DNA from 4 places in the Desulfohalovibrio reitneri genome. Region 2 is predicted to be linked to each of the others. Evidence: predicted binding sites of a transcription regulator. Region 2 holds the regulator's gene; each other region holds the start of a gene.
The links. The regulator sigma-54, encoded in region 2, starts transcription at its own class of promoters, with help from an activator protein. The targets are predictions, from matches to a motif close to CTGGCACGGNNNNTGCTT.

Region 1 (3,873 bases), 340 kb from region 2:
GTTGCACATCAAGCAAGGAGAGAGACATGACCAAGCGTACATCCATTTTCATCACGGCGATTCTGGCCCTGGGCCTGCTGGCCGCCGTCCCGGCCATGGCCCGCAACCACGGCGGACCCGGCCACGGTTCCGGCTACGGACACGGCGGCCCGGGCTACGGCCACGCCCAGGGCTATGGCTGCGGAGGTCCCGGCTCCATGCGCGGCGGCCCCGGATACGGCGGCCCCGCCCTGACCACGGAGCAACAGAAGACTTTTGACCAGATCATTGACAAGCACCAGGAGAAGCTCTTCCAGCTGCGCCAGGACATCTGGGCCAAGCGCACCCAGCTCGACGCCCTGACCCGCTCCGGCCAGGCCGACCCGGGGAAGGTCGAGCAGCTGACCACTGAAATCTCCGATCTGCGCGGACAACTCTTCCAGGAGCGCCAAGCCATGCGGCGGGAACTGAACCAGAAGCTGGGCGATGTGGCCGCCAACAACAGCTATGGTCGTGGCTACCACCGTGGCCCCCATCACGGCATGATGGGGCACGGCATGGGCTACGGTCCCTGCATGACCTGGTAGGAGCTCCTGTCCACATACCCTCCATCCTCCTCATCCTTGAACCCCAAACCGGAGAGCCCGGCGGCCCAGGCCGCCGGGCTCTTCACGTTGGGGGGGGGTGCACCCGGATGCACAAGGCGTGCGGAGAATTGCACATCGCGTGCACATCACAGAAAATGCCCTCCTGTCTAAATACTTGAAATTATTAGGCTGTCGTCTTGGCACGCTCTCTGCTTTATGTATACTGAAACGCAAGGAAAGAAAGGAGAGAAAACAATGCAAGGCAAGACCATGCTTCTTCTGGCCGCAGCCCTCGTCATCGCCCTGGCGGCCATCCCCGCCCTGGCGCAGAACGGCGTCGGCTTCGGACAAAACAACGGCTACAACCAGGAACAAGCCTACAACGGCCGGAATACCGGGCAGTACAACCAGCGGTACCAGGGCAACGCGGCCATGAACGGCCAGCGCGGCCACTACCGGGGCCACATGAACCGGTATGACCAGGCCGGGAACTGGAACCATGGCCAGGGCATGCGCCAGGGCCGCGCCACGGGCTACGGCCACCGCCGAGGCGGAGGCTGCCCCGGCTGGAACTACTAGGCTACAGTCCGAACCTCCGGTTTCGGGGGGAAGTACAGGCGGCCCGGCGGAATATCCGCCGGGCCTTTTTTTGCCACCAGCAATGCGTACAATCCAGACCCTCGCATCCGCACCCTCCATCTGATAGAAATGGGGAGAGTCCGTATTGTCGGCGAAGCTGTGCGGGATGTTGCACAAGTCTGCGCGTCGATGGATGCGGAAAGTGCGGCAACTTTCCAATAATACAGGGGAAAGACGCCTTGGCACGTCGTCTGCTTATTTTTTTGTTGCAGCGGACGGCGAAACCATTTTCCCTTGAGGAGGACGACATGACCCGCAAGACGATGTTGTTGACCACCCTGGCGCTGGCCCTCGGTCTGCTGGCGGCCGTACCCGCCCAGGCGCAACGCTGGGGCGGAGGCGGCTACTACGGCGAGTGCCCGGGCTATTCCTACCAGGGGCAGCGGAACCTCAGCGACGAGCAGCGGCAACAGGCGCGGGAGATCATGGACAAACACCAGGACAGGATTTTCGCCACCCGCCAGGAATTGTGGGCCAAACGCACGCAGTTGGACCACCTCATGGCTTCCGGCCAGGGCGACCAGGCCAAGGTGGAGCAGCTGACCAAGGACATCGTGGAGCTGCAGACCCAACTGCGCCAGCAGCGCCGGGCCATGCGCGACGAATTGCGGAACGCCCTGGGGGATGCGGTCTACCTGGAGGGTTGTCCCGGCTGGAACGACGGATACGGCCGTGGCCGCATGGGGCCAGGGATGATGCGTGACGGCCGGGGCCGCCACATGGGGCCCGGGATGATGCACGACGGCCAGGGCCGCCACATGAGGCCGGGCATGATGCATGACGGCTACAACGGCCGCAGGGGCATGATGTACGATGAGTACAACGGCTACGACTCCCGGGGCCGCCAGGGCCGCATGAACGACTACTAGGCGGAAAGTATGCCGCGATGCGGGGCCCGGCGGACGGCCGCCGGGCCCCGCGCCTTGTCAGGCCCACGGCGGAACTGTATGGCGATGAGGCGGCCCGATTCTTTGCGCAGAGACAAAGCAATATGATCCATTTTTCCGTCTTTTCCACACATGTCCGCCTTCCCGGCAGGTTCCGGGCGGAGGCCTAGATGGAGTTCCGCCTCGACCGTGGCGGCCTGCCCACGTGGCTCGCCTGGGCGGCCATCGCCGCTGCCTGTCTGGCCGTGACCGCCGTGACCTGGGACGGAGTGCGGCGGCAGCGCCATCTCATGGAGGAACACCTGGAACTGGCCTCCGAAGTGGTGGCCAGAGGGGTGCGCGGGGGCCTGACCCGCCGTTTCATGGGACCAGGCATGATGGGGCACATGGGCCACATGGGGCGGAACCACATGCGGGAAGGGCGGGAGCGCCGCCCGCCGCCGGACGGGACCGAGGCGGCGGATCCCGATATCCTGGCCACTGCCGGCGCCTTCTTCCGCGAGGTGGCGGGCGAGTCGGACGTACGCTTCATGGCCCTGCTGGGGCGTGACGGACGGCAACTCGCCGTCCTGCGCGGAGAGGGGAGCGAGGCCGTGGACCTGCCGCCGGGAGCGGCGCGGGCCCTGGACGTCAGGGAACGCTGGTCCGGGTTCCTGCCTGGACAGGAAGTATACATGACCATCATACCAGGAGGGCGCGTCCTGTCCAACGTCTGCTCCATGGATCCCGGCATGGGCTGCGAGCCGGGCGGCCGGGAGCCGATCCACCTGGCCGTGGGGCTCGGGGCCGGGGAATTCATGGAGGGCTACCGGGGTGCGCGGCGCACCGCCTGGCTGACCACCGGTTTCACCGCCGGAGCGGGCGGACTGTTGATTTTCATGGGCGCGGCCTACGCCCGGCGGCGCGAGGCGGGGCGGCGGCTGGCCGCCCTGGAGCGCGTGCACCACGGCCTGCTGGACGCCATGCCCGACGGCCTGCTGCGGGTGGACGCTTCCGGCGACGTGACCGCGGCCAACGCGGCCGCCCGCGACATGCTGGGCGGCGAGGCCGTGGGGCGGCCACTGGCCGAGGTCATGCCCGGCGTGTCCCTCTGCCGGGGGGCCTCCCATATGGAGCTTTCCGGCCGCAGGCTGGAGGTCATCCGCAAAGAATTGCCCGGCGAGGGCGGTTGCCTGATGCTTTTGCGAGACCGCACCGAGGTGGGACGGCTGGAGGCGGAATTGGCCCGTTCCGAGCGGCTGGCGGCCGTGGGACGGCTGGCGGCCGGCGTGGCCCACGAGGTGCGCAATCCCCTGTCCTCGTTGCGCGGCTTCGCCCAGTTCTTCCGCAAGAAGTTCGCCGGGCGCGCGCCGGAAGAGGAGTACGCCGAGACCATGGTGCGCGAGGCGGACAGGCTGAACAAGGTCATCTCCGACCTGCTTTTCATGGCCCGGCCCGCGCCCAGAGACCTTGCGCCGGTGGACCTGGCCGAGGCCGCCTCGGAGATCGAGCGATTGCTGATCTTCGATCTTGAGGAAAAGGGCGTGGAACTGGAGACGGATTTTCAGGCCCCCGAGGCGCGGGCCGATCCGGGCTCGCTGCGGCAGGCCCTGCTCAACCTGGTCATGAACGCCCTGACGGCCGTGGACGAGGGCGGCCGCATCCGCATCGGCTCCCGCGAGGTGGACGGCGGAGTGGAGGTCTCGGTGGCGGACAACGGCCGGGGCATGGACGCCGAGACCCTGGAGCGCGCCCGCGAGCCCTTCTACACCACCCGGGCCGAGGGAACGGGGCTGGGGCTG
Region 2 (3,873 bases):
CCACGGGCAGGCCGTCCACGCAGAAGAAGCCCATGTCCTCGAACACGCGCAGGGCCGTGGACTTTCCCGCTCCGGAAAGCCCCGTGAGGATGACGATGGGGAAGGCCGGTCCGTGCTCCATTGCCGTCTCGCTACCGCCGCTCAGGCGTTGTGCAGAAGCTCCCACAAATCCCCGGCGTCTTCCGCTGAAAGGAAGGAACGCCGGAAGTCCTCGTCCTTGAGCAGCCGTGATATGTGGGCCAGAATGCGCAGGTGTTGCCCGGCTGCGTTTTCCGGCGCAAGCACCATGAAAAAGATATGGCAGGGCTGCTGGTCCAGGGCGTCGAACTCAACCCCCCGGGAGCTGCGCCCAGCCACAAGAATGATATCCTCGAGTTCGTCGATCTTCCCGTGGGGTATGGCCACGCCGCCGCCAATGCCGGTGGTCCCCAGCTTCTCACGCTCCATGAGTACGCGCCGGGCCTTGTCCGCGTCCACCTCGGGCTGCTCCTGGGCCAGAGGCTGAATCAACTCGCTCAGCACCTCCGCCTTGCTGCCCGCCTGCAGGTTAGGGAGCACGTAATCGCGTCGCAGATAGTCGCCGAGTTTCATTCGCTCCTCACTCTACGTCGAGGCAGGATCAATCAGTCCGAAGTCCCCGTCGTGACGCCGGTAGATGACATTTATCCTCGAAGTCTCCGCGTTTCTGAATACCAGAAAATCGTAATCCAGCGACTCGAGCTGCATGGCCGCCTCTTCCTCGTCCATCGGCTTGGGCTGGAAGGAATCGGCACGCACGATCCGCCGCTCCGCTTCCTCGGGCTCGGGAGCGACGTCCACTGGTCCCGCTTCGGTCTTGGCCGGGCGGCGCACCATCTTTTGCTTGTCCCGGAGCTTCTTGATCTGGGTGAGCACCTTGTCCAGCACCAGATCAATGGTGGAGTACATATCAGCGGTCTGCTCCGAAGCCGAAATGTAGAGGTTGTCGTCGCTGACGACGACCTCCGCAGTCTGGTTGACCCTCTTCTGCACGGAAAGATTGACCTGCACGTCGGCGCCGTCACTGTTGGTGAGCAGCTTCTCCAGCTTGCCGAAGCGCTTGTGGGCATACTCCTTGAGGTGGTCGGACGGCTCGAAGTCCATGAAATTAAAGGCGATGTTCATTTCATCTCCCACTCAGAATATCTGCTTTCGCTTGCTTGACGAGGATATCCCAAGGGCGGTGCGGTACTTGGCCACGGTGCGACGGGCGATGTTCACATGCAGCCTGTCCTTGAGCATGTCCGCGATCTTCTCGTCGGACAACGGCTTCTTGGGGTCTTCCTTGTCGATGAGTTGCTTGATGAGCGCCTTGACCGATTCGGAACCCACCTGGGAGCCATCCTCCATCTCCAGCGCCGAATTGAAGAAGAACTTCAGCTCGAACGTGCCGTGGGGGGTAGCCACGTACTTGTTGGTGGTAATCCGGCTGACTGTGGATTCATGCATGTTGATGTCGTCGGCCACGTCCTTGAGAATAAGCGGCTTGAGATGCGTCACGCCTTCCTCGAAGAAATCACGCTGGAAACGGACGATGGACTCGATGACCTTGTAAAGGGTGCGCTGGCGCTGATAAAGGCTCTTGATCAGCCAGACCGCCGAGCGCATGCGCTCCTGAAAATAATCCTTGCTCTTGCCGCGCTCGGCGGCCATGCCGTCCATGTAAAGGGAGTTGAGGGTCAACTTTGGCAACCCTTCCTCGTTGAGGACGATAACGAACTCGTCGTCGTATTTATAGACGTAGGCATCCGGGCTGACGTACTGCGGCTCACCCGTTCCGAAACTGGCCCCGGGCATGGGGTCGAGTGACTGGATGACGTCGAGGTATTCCTTGAGCTCGTCCAGGCTGAGCTTGAACTTGCGGGCCAGCGGCTTGTAGCGCTTTTTCTCCAGATCCTCCAAATGGTCGGAAACCAGAGAGCGGAGCACCGGGTCGTCCATGCCCAGCACGTCCATCTGCACCAGCAGGCACTCGCGGGGGTCTCTTGAAGCCACGCCTACAGGATCGAACCGCTGCATGGCCAGGATAACCGACTCCACCTTTTCGGGAGAAGAGCCGGATTCACCGGCGATGTCTTCCACGCTGGACATGAGGTAGCCGGAAGGATTGAGGTTGCCGATGACGTGCTCTCCCACGTTCATGGCTTCCTCGTCGAAATCCGAGAGCCGCATCTGCCAAGCCAGGTGTCCCTCCAGGGAAGGCTTGGCCGTGAGTCTGGCCTCGAAGCTGAGCCCCTCTTCGGGAGACTCCGCCTCGCGGGCCCCGGACTGCCGGGCCGACGAGGAAAACTCCCCGAGGTAGTTCTCCCAGTCGGCGTCGCGCATGAGCGCCTCACTTTCGCCGTCTGTCCTCGAATCCTGCGGCTGTTCGGCATCGCCCTGGTCTTCTGATCCTTCCTCCAGGAACGGGTTTTCCATGAGCTCTTGCTGCACCTGCTCCATCAGTTCGACCCGCGAGAGTTGCAGCAGTTTAATGGCCTGCTGCAGTTGCGGCGTCATGACAAGCTGTTGGCTCAGCTTGAGCTGTTGTCGCAGTTCAAGGCCCATGAATCATTCATTCCCTTGACGGGAGGCGTCCGCCCGATAGGCGGGAAGCGGAAGGCTCCACTGTTGGTAGAATCGAAAAAATCGCTTCGTCCGGCACTCGGGCTGTATGCCACAGAGCGGGGCGGGATGCAACGACAGCAAGTCTTTATTGACGCGATATTTTACCCGGTTGGCACGATTTTTCACAGACAGAACTCGCTCCCAAGATACACCTTTCTGGCCTTGGGATTGGCGGCGATTTCCTCCGGCGATCCATTCAGAATGATGGTGCCTTCAAAGACGATGGAGGCGCGGTCGCAGATGGAGAGGGTCTCGCGCACATTGTGGTCCGAAATGAGGATGCCGATGCCCTTGTCCCGCAGGGCACGGATGATGAGCTTGATATCATCAACCGCCAAGGGATCGATGCCGGCGAACGGTTCGTCCAGCAGGATGAACTTGGGTCTGCGAATCAGCGCCCTTGCGATTTCCAGCCTGCGGCGCTCTCCTCCGGACAGATGATACGCTTTGGAATCCTCCAGCCTGGAAATGCCTAGCTCCTGGAGCAGGGAATGCTTCCGCTTCTCCCGCTCCCTCCTGGATAGGTCGGTGTGTTCCAGGATGACGTCCATGTTCTCCCCCACGGTCAGCTTGCGGAAGACCGAGCTTTCCTGGGGGAGGTAGCTGATGCCGGCCCGGGCGCGTTCGTGCAGGGGCCAGGAGGTGATTTCCTCATCGTCCAGGTAGACATGGCCGCCGCTGGGCTTGATGACACCGAGCAGCATGTAGAAAGTGGTGGTCTTTCCCGCGCCGTTGGGACCGAGAATGCCTGCGATTTCCCCCTGCTCCAGGGAGACGTCCACTCCGCGGACCACTTCCTTGGCGCCGTAGCGCTTGCGCAGATCGAGGCCCGCCAGGAGGCTCATTTGCCCTGCTCCCCGCCAAGCTTTTTGTCGTCGGTGAAGAAGAGCGCTTCAACCCGTTTGCTGCCACCGATAACCTCGCTGCGGTTCTCCTCGGCGTAGAATTTGATGACCTCGCCCTGCAGCTTGTTCTGGCCGTCGATGACCACGGGGTCGTCGTGCATGCTCAAGACACCCCGCTCGACATCGTACACGGCCTTGCCGCAATAACCTTCGCGGCCCTCGTGCTCCATGCGCACGTTGCCCAGCGCGACGATCCGGGTGATGTTCGCGTCCGAGGCCAGCTCCGCGTTGCCTTTCCCCGCGGTGCCCTGGCCGCCCTTCTTGTCCAGGTAGGTGGTCAGCTTGTCCGCCCAAAGCCGCATTTCACCACGGACCACGTGTACGTCACCGGTGAAGGTGACGC
Region 3 (3,873 bases), 760 kb from region 2:
TCCAGCATGCGCTTGGTGCCGCCGGTGGAAACCAGCGTCACCCCGGCGTCGGCCAGGTATTTGGCGAACTCGGGAAGTCCGGATTTGTCCGTAACGCTGAGAAGGGCGCGCCGAACAGGCAAAAAGTCCATGCACAGTCTCCTTTCTTGAGAGCGGAACTGTGCCGGATTTGCCCCGGCTTGGCAAGCCGGGCCCCTCTCCAGCGCCCGGTGCGCCCCGCCCCGGCCCGTTTCGGGCCGGGGGCGGAACGCCGGATGGGAGGGGAGTCTGTCGGACCGTTTTCGGCTACGCGGCTTCGCGCAGCTGGTCCAAAAGCTGTCTGGCGGCGTCGTTTTCCGGGTCGGCCTCGACGATGCGCTCCAGGTGCTGCCGCGCGTCGCCGTTCTCGCCCAGGCTCATCTTGCAGCCCGCCAGGGAGAAACGGATCTCGTGCTTGTGCGGGTCAAGCTCCAGATAGCTCTCCAGGTGCGGGATGACCTCGTTCAGCCGGTTCAGGGCGTGGCCGAGGCGGATGATGCCGTACAGGGCGATCATGTTCTCCGGGTTCTTCTCCAGGGCGGCGGCGAAGTGGCCGAAGGCCTCCTCCTCCATGCCCATCTCCGACTTGCACAGGGCCATGCCGGAGAGCGACTTGTCGTCGGTCTGGATGTCGGCGGCCTTTTCGTACAGGTGCAGCGCGGCGTCCAGATGGCCACGGTGCACGGCGATGGTGGCCAGTCCCAGATAGGGGTCGGGGTGCACGCCATTGGAGGACGCGGCCTTCTGGTAGTACTCCTCCGCCTTCTCCAGGTCGCCCATGAAGAGGTAGCACTCGCCCAGTTCCTTGTTGATCTCGTAGTCCAGGTGACTCATGACTCCCTCCGTCCGCGGGCCGTTCCCATAACAGCCCCTTGGGATCGTTTTGGGCCGCTGGCGGCCCGGATGGTTTTTCCCGGTTGGAGCCGGGCGCTGGGGAAGAAGCAACCATCATGCCAAACACCCCGGCGCCAAAATCGTCCAGCCGCATTCCGTTTTCGGACACGCACCGGCCCGACTTGAGGCCATCCCTTTGACGAGGTGGGCTCCCCCACCTCTTCCGAAACCCCTCCAAAACAATTTTTACCCTGCTATTCATGGCACTTGAGTGGCATGGAATGGCTCTTGCTTTATCCGCCGCGAATCCCGTGAAAGCCCCGCAGGGAGGCCCGGGACCAAGGAGAACGCCCCATGAAGCTTTTCACGCCCTACATGAACCTCATGCACAAGGCCATGGACCTGAGGCTGGAGCGTCAAAACCTCGTCATGGGCAACCTGGCCAACATCACCACCCCAGGCTACCAGCCCAGGGAGATCCATTTCGAGAAGGAGCTGCAGAACGCGCTCAACCAGGACGCCCAGGGAAGGATGACGCGCACCAACGGCGAACACATGCCCTCCAAGTTCGACCCCACCTCCTTCGACGCCGCGGTGGACAAGGGCTTCGACGTGCGCGTGACCCACGGCGAGGACCAAGTGGACCTGGATAAGGAGATGGCCACCATGCAGAAGAACGCCATGCAGTACAACACCCTGGCCACACTCATGAAAAAACATTTCGACGGCCTGACCAAAATCATCATGGACGGGAGCAAGTAAGCCATGGACTTCATGAGCGCACTGGACGTGGCCGCCTCGGGTCTTTCCGCCGAGCGCAGCTACCTGAACATCATTTCCATGAACCTGGCCAACATCAACACCACGCGCACGCCCGAGGGCACGCCCTACGTGCGCAAGTCCCTCAACTTCGAGAGCACCGACGTCTACTCACCCTTCTCCAAGGAGATGTGGGACGCCAACAACCGCGAGCTGCAGGGCGTCAAGGTTTCCGGCGTGGTGGAGGACCAGCGTCCCTTCAAGGAAGTCCACGACCCGGGCCACCCCGACGCCAACGAGGAGGGCTACGTGCTCTTCCCGGACATCAACGTGGTGGAGGAGATGGCCAACATGATCACGGCCATGCGGTCGTACGAGGCCAGCGCCGCCTCCATCGAGGCCGCCAAGCAGATGTACGGCAAGGCCGTGCTCATCGGACAGGGATAAGGAGGCATCGTCATGGCAGTAACCCCCATCGGCAACGCCGCGCTCAAGGCCTACCAGCAGGTGGCCCAGGACCGGCAGCAGAAGATGCAGCAGGTCCAGTCCCAGGTCCAGAAGACCGAGCAACAGCCCCGTTCCTTTTCCGAGACGGTCACGGACTCCCTCAAGGAAGTCAACGAGCAGCAGTTCAAGGGCGTGGACATGGTGGAGAACTTCGCCACAGGCAAGAACACCAACGTGCATGAAGTGATGATCAGCCTGCAGAAGGCCGGGGTGGCCATGAGCATGACCTCGGCCGTGCGCAACAAGGTCATGACCGCCTACAAGGAAATCATGCGCATGTCCCTGTAGGGGACGCGCGGTCACACCACCACGGTACGGGAGCTAGCAGATGTCCGCCGCCTTGAACAACACCTGGGAAAAGATAACCTCCTTCTGGGGGGGCCGGACCGCGGCCCAGCGCATCCTCATCGGCGGCCTGGCCGCCTCGGTGGTGCTGGCCTTCATCCTCATGGTCTACTGGCTGAACCAGCCCAACTACAAGGTCCTCTACAGCAAGCTCTCGCCGGAGGACGCCAACCGCGTGGTCGGCGTGCTGGAGGGCCAGAACGTCCCCCATAAGCTGGAGGACTCCGGCACCACCATCCTGGTCCCGGCGGACCAACTCTACGACATCCGCCTCAAGGTGGCCGGCGAGGGCGTGGTCCACGGGCAGGGCATGGGCTTCGAGCTGTTCGACAACGTGCAGATCGGCCAGACCGACTTCGTGCAGCGCATCAACTACCAGCGCGCCCTGCAGGGCGAGCTGTCCCGCACCATCACCGAATTCCCCGAGGTGGAGCGCGCCAGGGTGCATCTGGCCATTCCGGCCAAGAGCCTGTTCATCGAGGAGGAGGCCCCGCCCACCGCCTCGGTGGTGCTGCAGCTGGTCGAGGGCCAGGAGATCGAGGGCAAGCAGGTCCAGGCCATCGTCAACCTGGTGGCTTCCTCGGTGGAAGGGCTGGACAAGTCCAACATCACCATCGCCGACACCCGCGGCCAGGTGCTCTTCCAGCCGGACGCCGAGGATTCGGTCTCCGGCATGACCATGGCCCAGCTGGACTACAAGAAGCAGATCGCCCGCAGCCTGGAACAGCGCATCGAGCAGCTGCTCATGCCCATCGTGGGCGGCCCCGGCAAGGCCGTGGCCCGGGTAAACCCGAAGGTGGACTTCTCCCAGAAAACCATCACCAAGGAGCTGTACGACCCGGACAACACCGTGGTCCGCTCCGAGACCCGCTCCTCCGAGACCACCTCCGGCCAGGCCAACATGGAGGGCGGCGCGCCCGACGCGAACTTTCGCGGCGACGGCTTCACCGGCTCCCTGTCCTCCCGCGAGTCCGAGCGGGAGAGCCGCACCACGAACTTCGAGATCAACAAGGAAGAGCAGCAGATCGTGGCCCCGGTGGGCGAGTTGCAGCGCCTCTCCGTGGCGGTTATCGTGGACGGGAAATACGAGAAGCAAACGACGGAGGATGGCTCCACCGAGTCGGTCTACGTGCCCCGCTCCGAAGAGGAGATGCAACAGATCCGCGAGCTGGTGCGCAACGCCGTGGGCTTTGACGAGGCCAGGGGCGACACCCTGGAAGTGACCTCCACCTCCTTCGGCGGCCCGGATCTCTACACCGAACCCTCCCTGCTGCAGACCATGATGGAGTACATGCAGCGGCTGGGCAAACCGTTCCTCAACGGCCTGCTCATTTTCCTCTTCCTCATCCTGGTGGTGCGGCCGGTCGTCCTGGCCCTCATCAAGCCCCGCGTGGCCGAGGAGGAAGTGGA
Region 4 (3,873 bases), 570 kb from region 2:
CATCACCACGGACCAGTCGGACAACCAGATCACCGGCTTCAACCCCGGAGCCATGAAGCGGCCCTCGGAGTTCGACTTCGACCGCGTCCCGCCGGGCGACGCCCTGGCCATCGTCTCGCCGGGCAACGTCACGGACATGGTGGAGTATCCCCGCAAGCTGCGGGAATTGAAAATCCCCTTCCTCTTCGACCCCGGCCAGCAGATCCCCGCCCTTTCCGGCGAACAGCTGGCCTCGGCCATCGAGGGCTCGGCCGCCCTGGTCTCCAACGACTACGAACTGGAAATGATCATGAAGGCCACCGGCCTGGGCGTGGACGGCCTGCTGGAGCTGACCTCGGCGGTTGTCACCACCCTGGGCGGCGAGGGCTGCGTGGTGCGCGAAAACGGCGGGGAGAAACGCGTTGGCGCGGCCAAGCCCGACCGCGTGGCCGACCCCACCGGCGCGGGCGACGCCTTCCGCGCGGGTTTGATCAAGGGGCTGGCCGAAGGGCGCGGCCTGCCCGACGCCTGCCGCCTGGGCGCGGCCTGCGCCTCCTTCTGCGTGGAGTTGCCCGGCACCCAGGAACACACCTTTTCCATGGAAGAGTTCCAGACCCGGCTGGACACGGTGCCCGCCTAGCAAACCTTGCGGCCGGAAATGCAAAAGCCCCGCACGGCTCGCCGTGCGGGGCTTTTGCGCGTTCATGTTCCGCGCCGTCCGGCGCGGTGCGGCCGTTATTCCGAGGAATCGGAATCCGAGTCGGATTCGGAGTCCGAGCCGGAGTCGCCTCCCGCGGCTTTCTCCAGCAGGTCCACGGCCTCCAGCCCGGCTTCCACCGGGTTGACGTGCACGCCCACGCTGGCGCTGGTGGAGGTCTTGGTTTCGCTGTAGGAGCCGTCGCCCTCGTGGTGCTTGGAGGTGTGGCTCTTCTTCCAGGTCTTGTCGCCGCCCACGGTGGGCCCGGCGGCGGCCGCCTCCTTGGCCACGTCCTTGAGGGTATCCTCGGGGTTGTCCTCGATTTCCTTGGTCATGGTGGCCGGCTCGGTGGTTTTCACGTTGTCCGCCTCGGCCACCTTCTTGGCGCCGGACGCCGCGCCGCCCACGGGCGTCATCTTCACCACCACGGAAGTGGGAGACAGGTCGTAGGCCATGCCGTTGCCTTCCTGATAGCCCGCGCTGAGCAGGGCGTTGGCCACCGCACCCTCGGGGTTGGCCCCGTTGGCGCTGGCCTGAAGGCCCTCGGCCGTGGCGTCGCGGGCCACGCCCGCGGTGTCGTAGACCTGCTTTATCCGCACGTCGGACTGCTCATAGCCGTCGTGCTTCAGGGTCAACACGTGCGCCTGGGTCCGGGTCAGGGTCACCTCGCACGGGGTCTGGCAGACCTCCTTGCCGTCGGCGAAGACCGTGGCCCCCGCGGGATTGCTACTCACCGGAATATTCTGCGTGGCCGGCCCGCACGCGCCCAGCCCCAACGCCAGCACGGCCAACAGAATAAGATTGCTCCACTTCATGGTACCACCCTCCAAACGATTGATTCTGGAAAGCCCCAAGTACACGGACTCGAATCTGGCCACAAGAAATATCATCGCCGGAGTCTGAAACTGCCAACCCCACTTGCCCAGTTGCCAATCCAGCTTTGCACACCCGCGAGCCGCTCAACAAGTATAAACAAATATTTCAGAATATTAACTCCTTGTCCAAACTGGCACGAGGCTTGCCTATGGGGTTTCCCGAATGGGAAACAGCGGGCGACCCCAGGCGGGCGCAGCCCGAAAATCACCAAGGAGGAATGTGGCTGATGTCTGAGGAAACCAAGAACGACGTTGTCGTTGACGAGGCGGGCAGCAAACTGTCCGACCTCTGGAAAAAGGAGGATTACTGGGCCATCTGGCTCGGTTTCTTCCTTCTCATCGTGGGCGGGTTCATCTACCTGAACATGCAACCCGCGGGCATGCAGGAGACCTTCGCCCAGGCAAACCAGGTCATGGAGCAAGAGGCCGAACGCGCCCCCTTCAAGACCGTGGCCTACTACGAGGCCACCCTGGAGAAGGAGAAGATCAAGGCCCGCAACTCGCCCATCGGCAAGTCCATCAAGTCCTTCCTGGGCAAGCCCAAGGGCTGGACCACCAACCCCCTCAACGCCTTCATCATGTCCGAGGCCCAGGCCGAGGCGCTGAACCAGAAGAACATGCCCAGGTTCGAAGCGGCCCAGCAGCGGGCCATGGAGGCCAGGCAGGCCGCCCTTGAAGCGCAACGGGCCGCTGCCGGTGCCAACTTCCAGGACCAGGCCCTCAACGAGCGGGCCCAGAACCAGATCGAGAGCTGGCTGCAGGCCAAGGCCGCCGTGTCCTCCGCCAAGAAGAAGGTCTCCCACTCGGCCTACAACCTCATCCCCACCCTGCTGGCGCTGATGGTGGTCATGGGCCTGTTCTTCGCCGTGGGCATCCGCTTCATGGGCAAGGACGCCAAGGGCTTCATCAAGGGCTTCGTCTTCGTCTTCGGCCTGGCAGTGGTGGCCTACCTGATGTCCTCACAGACCACCATGAAGCAGTACGGCATTGGCTACGCCGCCTGGGCCATCGCCATCGGCATGCTCATCTCCAACACCGTGGGCACCCCCAAGTGGGTCAAGCCCGCCCTGGAGGTGGAGTTCTTCATCAAGACCGGCCTGGTGCTCCTCGGCGCCGAGGTGCTCTTCAACAAGGTCATCGCCATCGGCGTGCCCGGCATCTTCGTGGCCTGGGTGGTCACCCCCATCGTGCTCATCTCCACCTTCATCTTCGGCCAGAAGGTCATCAAGCTGCCATCCAAGACCCTGAACATGGTCGTCTCGGCGGACATGAGCGTCTGCGGCACCTCGGCGGCCATCGCCACGGCCGCGGCCTGCCGCGCCAAGAAGGAGGAGCTGACCCTGGCCATCGGCCTCTCCCTGATCTTCACCTCTATCATGATGATCGTCATGCCCATGATCATCAAGGCCACGGGCATGCCCTACATCCTTGGCGGCGCCTGGATGGGCGGCACCATCGACGCCACCGGCGCGGTGGCGGCCGCGGGCGCGTTCCTGTCCGAGAAGGCCCTGTACGTGGCGGCCACCATCAAGATGATCCAGAACGTGCTCATCGGCGTGACCGCCTTCGGCGTGGCCATCTTCTGGTGCACCAAGGTGGAGTGCAAGGAAGGCCAGAAGGTCTCCTGGATGGAAATCTGGCACCGCTTCCCCAAGTTCGTGCTGGGCTTCCTCACCGCCTCCATCGTCTTCTCGCTGATCTACACCTCCCTGGGCACCGACGCGGGCTTCACCCTGGTCGACCAGGGCGTGCTGCGCGGCCTCACCCGCATCTGCAGGGGCTGGTTCTTCTGCCTGTCCTTCGCCGCCATCGGTCTGGCCACCAACTTCCGCGAGCTGAAGCACTACTTCAAGGGAGGCAAGCCCCTCATCCTGTACGCCACCGGGCAGTCCTTCAACCTGTGCTTCACGCTGCTCATGGCCTACATCATGTTCTACCTGGTCTTCCCGGACATCACCGCCAAGATCTAGGTACACACCCTCCCCACCACATACCCCTCGCGGGCGGACACTATGTCCGCCCGCGAGGGCGACTTCAACGAGGACGACATGGAAAACGCATCCCCGCTCAAACGCTGGCTCTCCTTCCTGCTGAGCCTGGCCGTGACCGCGGCCTTCATCTGGGGAATCTGCCCGGCGCTGCGCGAGGCGTCCGCACCCATCAAGCAAATGGCCGACTTCGTGGACGAAACCGGCATCGAGACCGGCGCCTTCTACTACACGGACGTGGAGATTGTGGGCCACGCCGACCTGGGCGCGCGTTCCACCATCGAATACCCCCCGCGCGGCCCGGCTCCAGTCAAGGAGTAGCTACTCCTCTGTG

Region 1: the regulator sigma-54 is predicted to act here: its motif matches at 1,385-1,402, upstream of N911_RS18600 (Spy/CpxP family protein refolding chaperone).
Region 3: the regulator sigma-54 is predicted to act here: its motif matches at 1,129-1,146, upstream of flgB (flagellar basal body rod protein FlgB).
Region 4: the regulator sigma-54 is predicted to act here: its motif matches at 1,683-1,700, upstream of N911_RS0101730 (YeiH family protein).

Annotation. Positions count from the first base shown of each region.
Region 1 is NZ_JOMJ01000003.1:1,212,582-1,216,454, reverse strand. It holds gene N911_RS17395 (periplasmic heavy metal sensor) at 27-566, shown strand; gene N911_RS0106385 (hypothetical protein) at 822-1,145, shown strand; gene N911_RS18600 (Spy/CpxP family protein refolding chaperone) at 1,454-2,074, shown strand; gene N911_RS0106370 (two-component system sensor histidine kinase NtrB) at 2,263-3,873, shown strand, end outside.
Region 2 is NZ_JOMJ01000003.1:868,012-871,884, reverse strand. It holds gene rapZ (RNase adapter RapZ) at 1-121, opposite strand, end outside; gene N911_RS0104680 (PTS sugar transporter subunit IIA) at 142-591, opposite strand; gene hpf (ribosome hibernation-promoting factor, HPF/YfiA family) at 604-1,143, opposite strand; gene rpoN (RNA polymerase factor sigma-54) at 1,156-2,565, opposite strand; gene lptB (LPS export ABC transporter ATP-binding protein) at 2,748-3,470, opposite strand; gene N911_RS0104660 (LptA/OstA family protein) at 3,467-3,873, opposite strand, start outside.
Region 3 is NZ_JOMJ01000003.1:105,110-108,982, reverse strand. It holds gene N911_RS0100795 (IMP cyclohydrolase) at 1-131, opposite strand, end outside; gene N911_RS0100790 (tetratricopeptide repeat protein) at 286-852, opposite strand; gene flgB (flagellar basal body rod protein FlgB) at 1,207-1,614, shown strand; gene flgC (flagellar basal body rod protein FlgC) at 1,618-2,058, shown strand; gene fliE (flagellar hook-basal body complex protein FliE) at 2,071-2,406, shown strand; gene fliF (flagellar basal-body MS-ring/collar protein FliF) at 2,447-3,873, shown strand, end outside.
Region 4 is NZ_JOMJ01000003.1:300,691-304,563, reverse strand. It holds gene N911_RS0101740 (carbohydrate kinase family protein) at 1-619, shown strand, start outside; gene N911_RS17295 (PEGA domain-containing protein) at 715-1,491, opposite strand; gene N911_RS0101730 (YeiH family protein) at 1,779-3,521, shown strand; gene N911_RS0101725 (hypothetical protein) at 3,564-3,860, shown strand; gene N911_RS0101720 (hypothetical protein) at 3,861-3,873, opposite strand, start outside.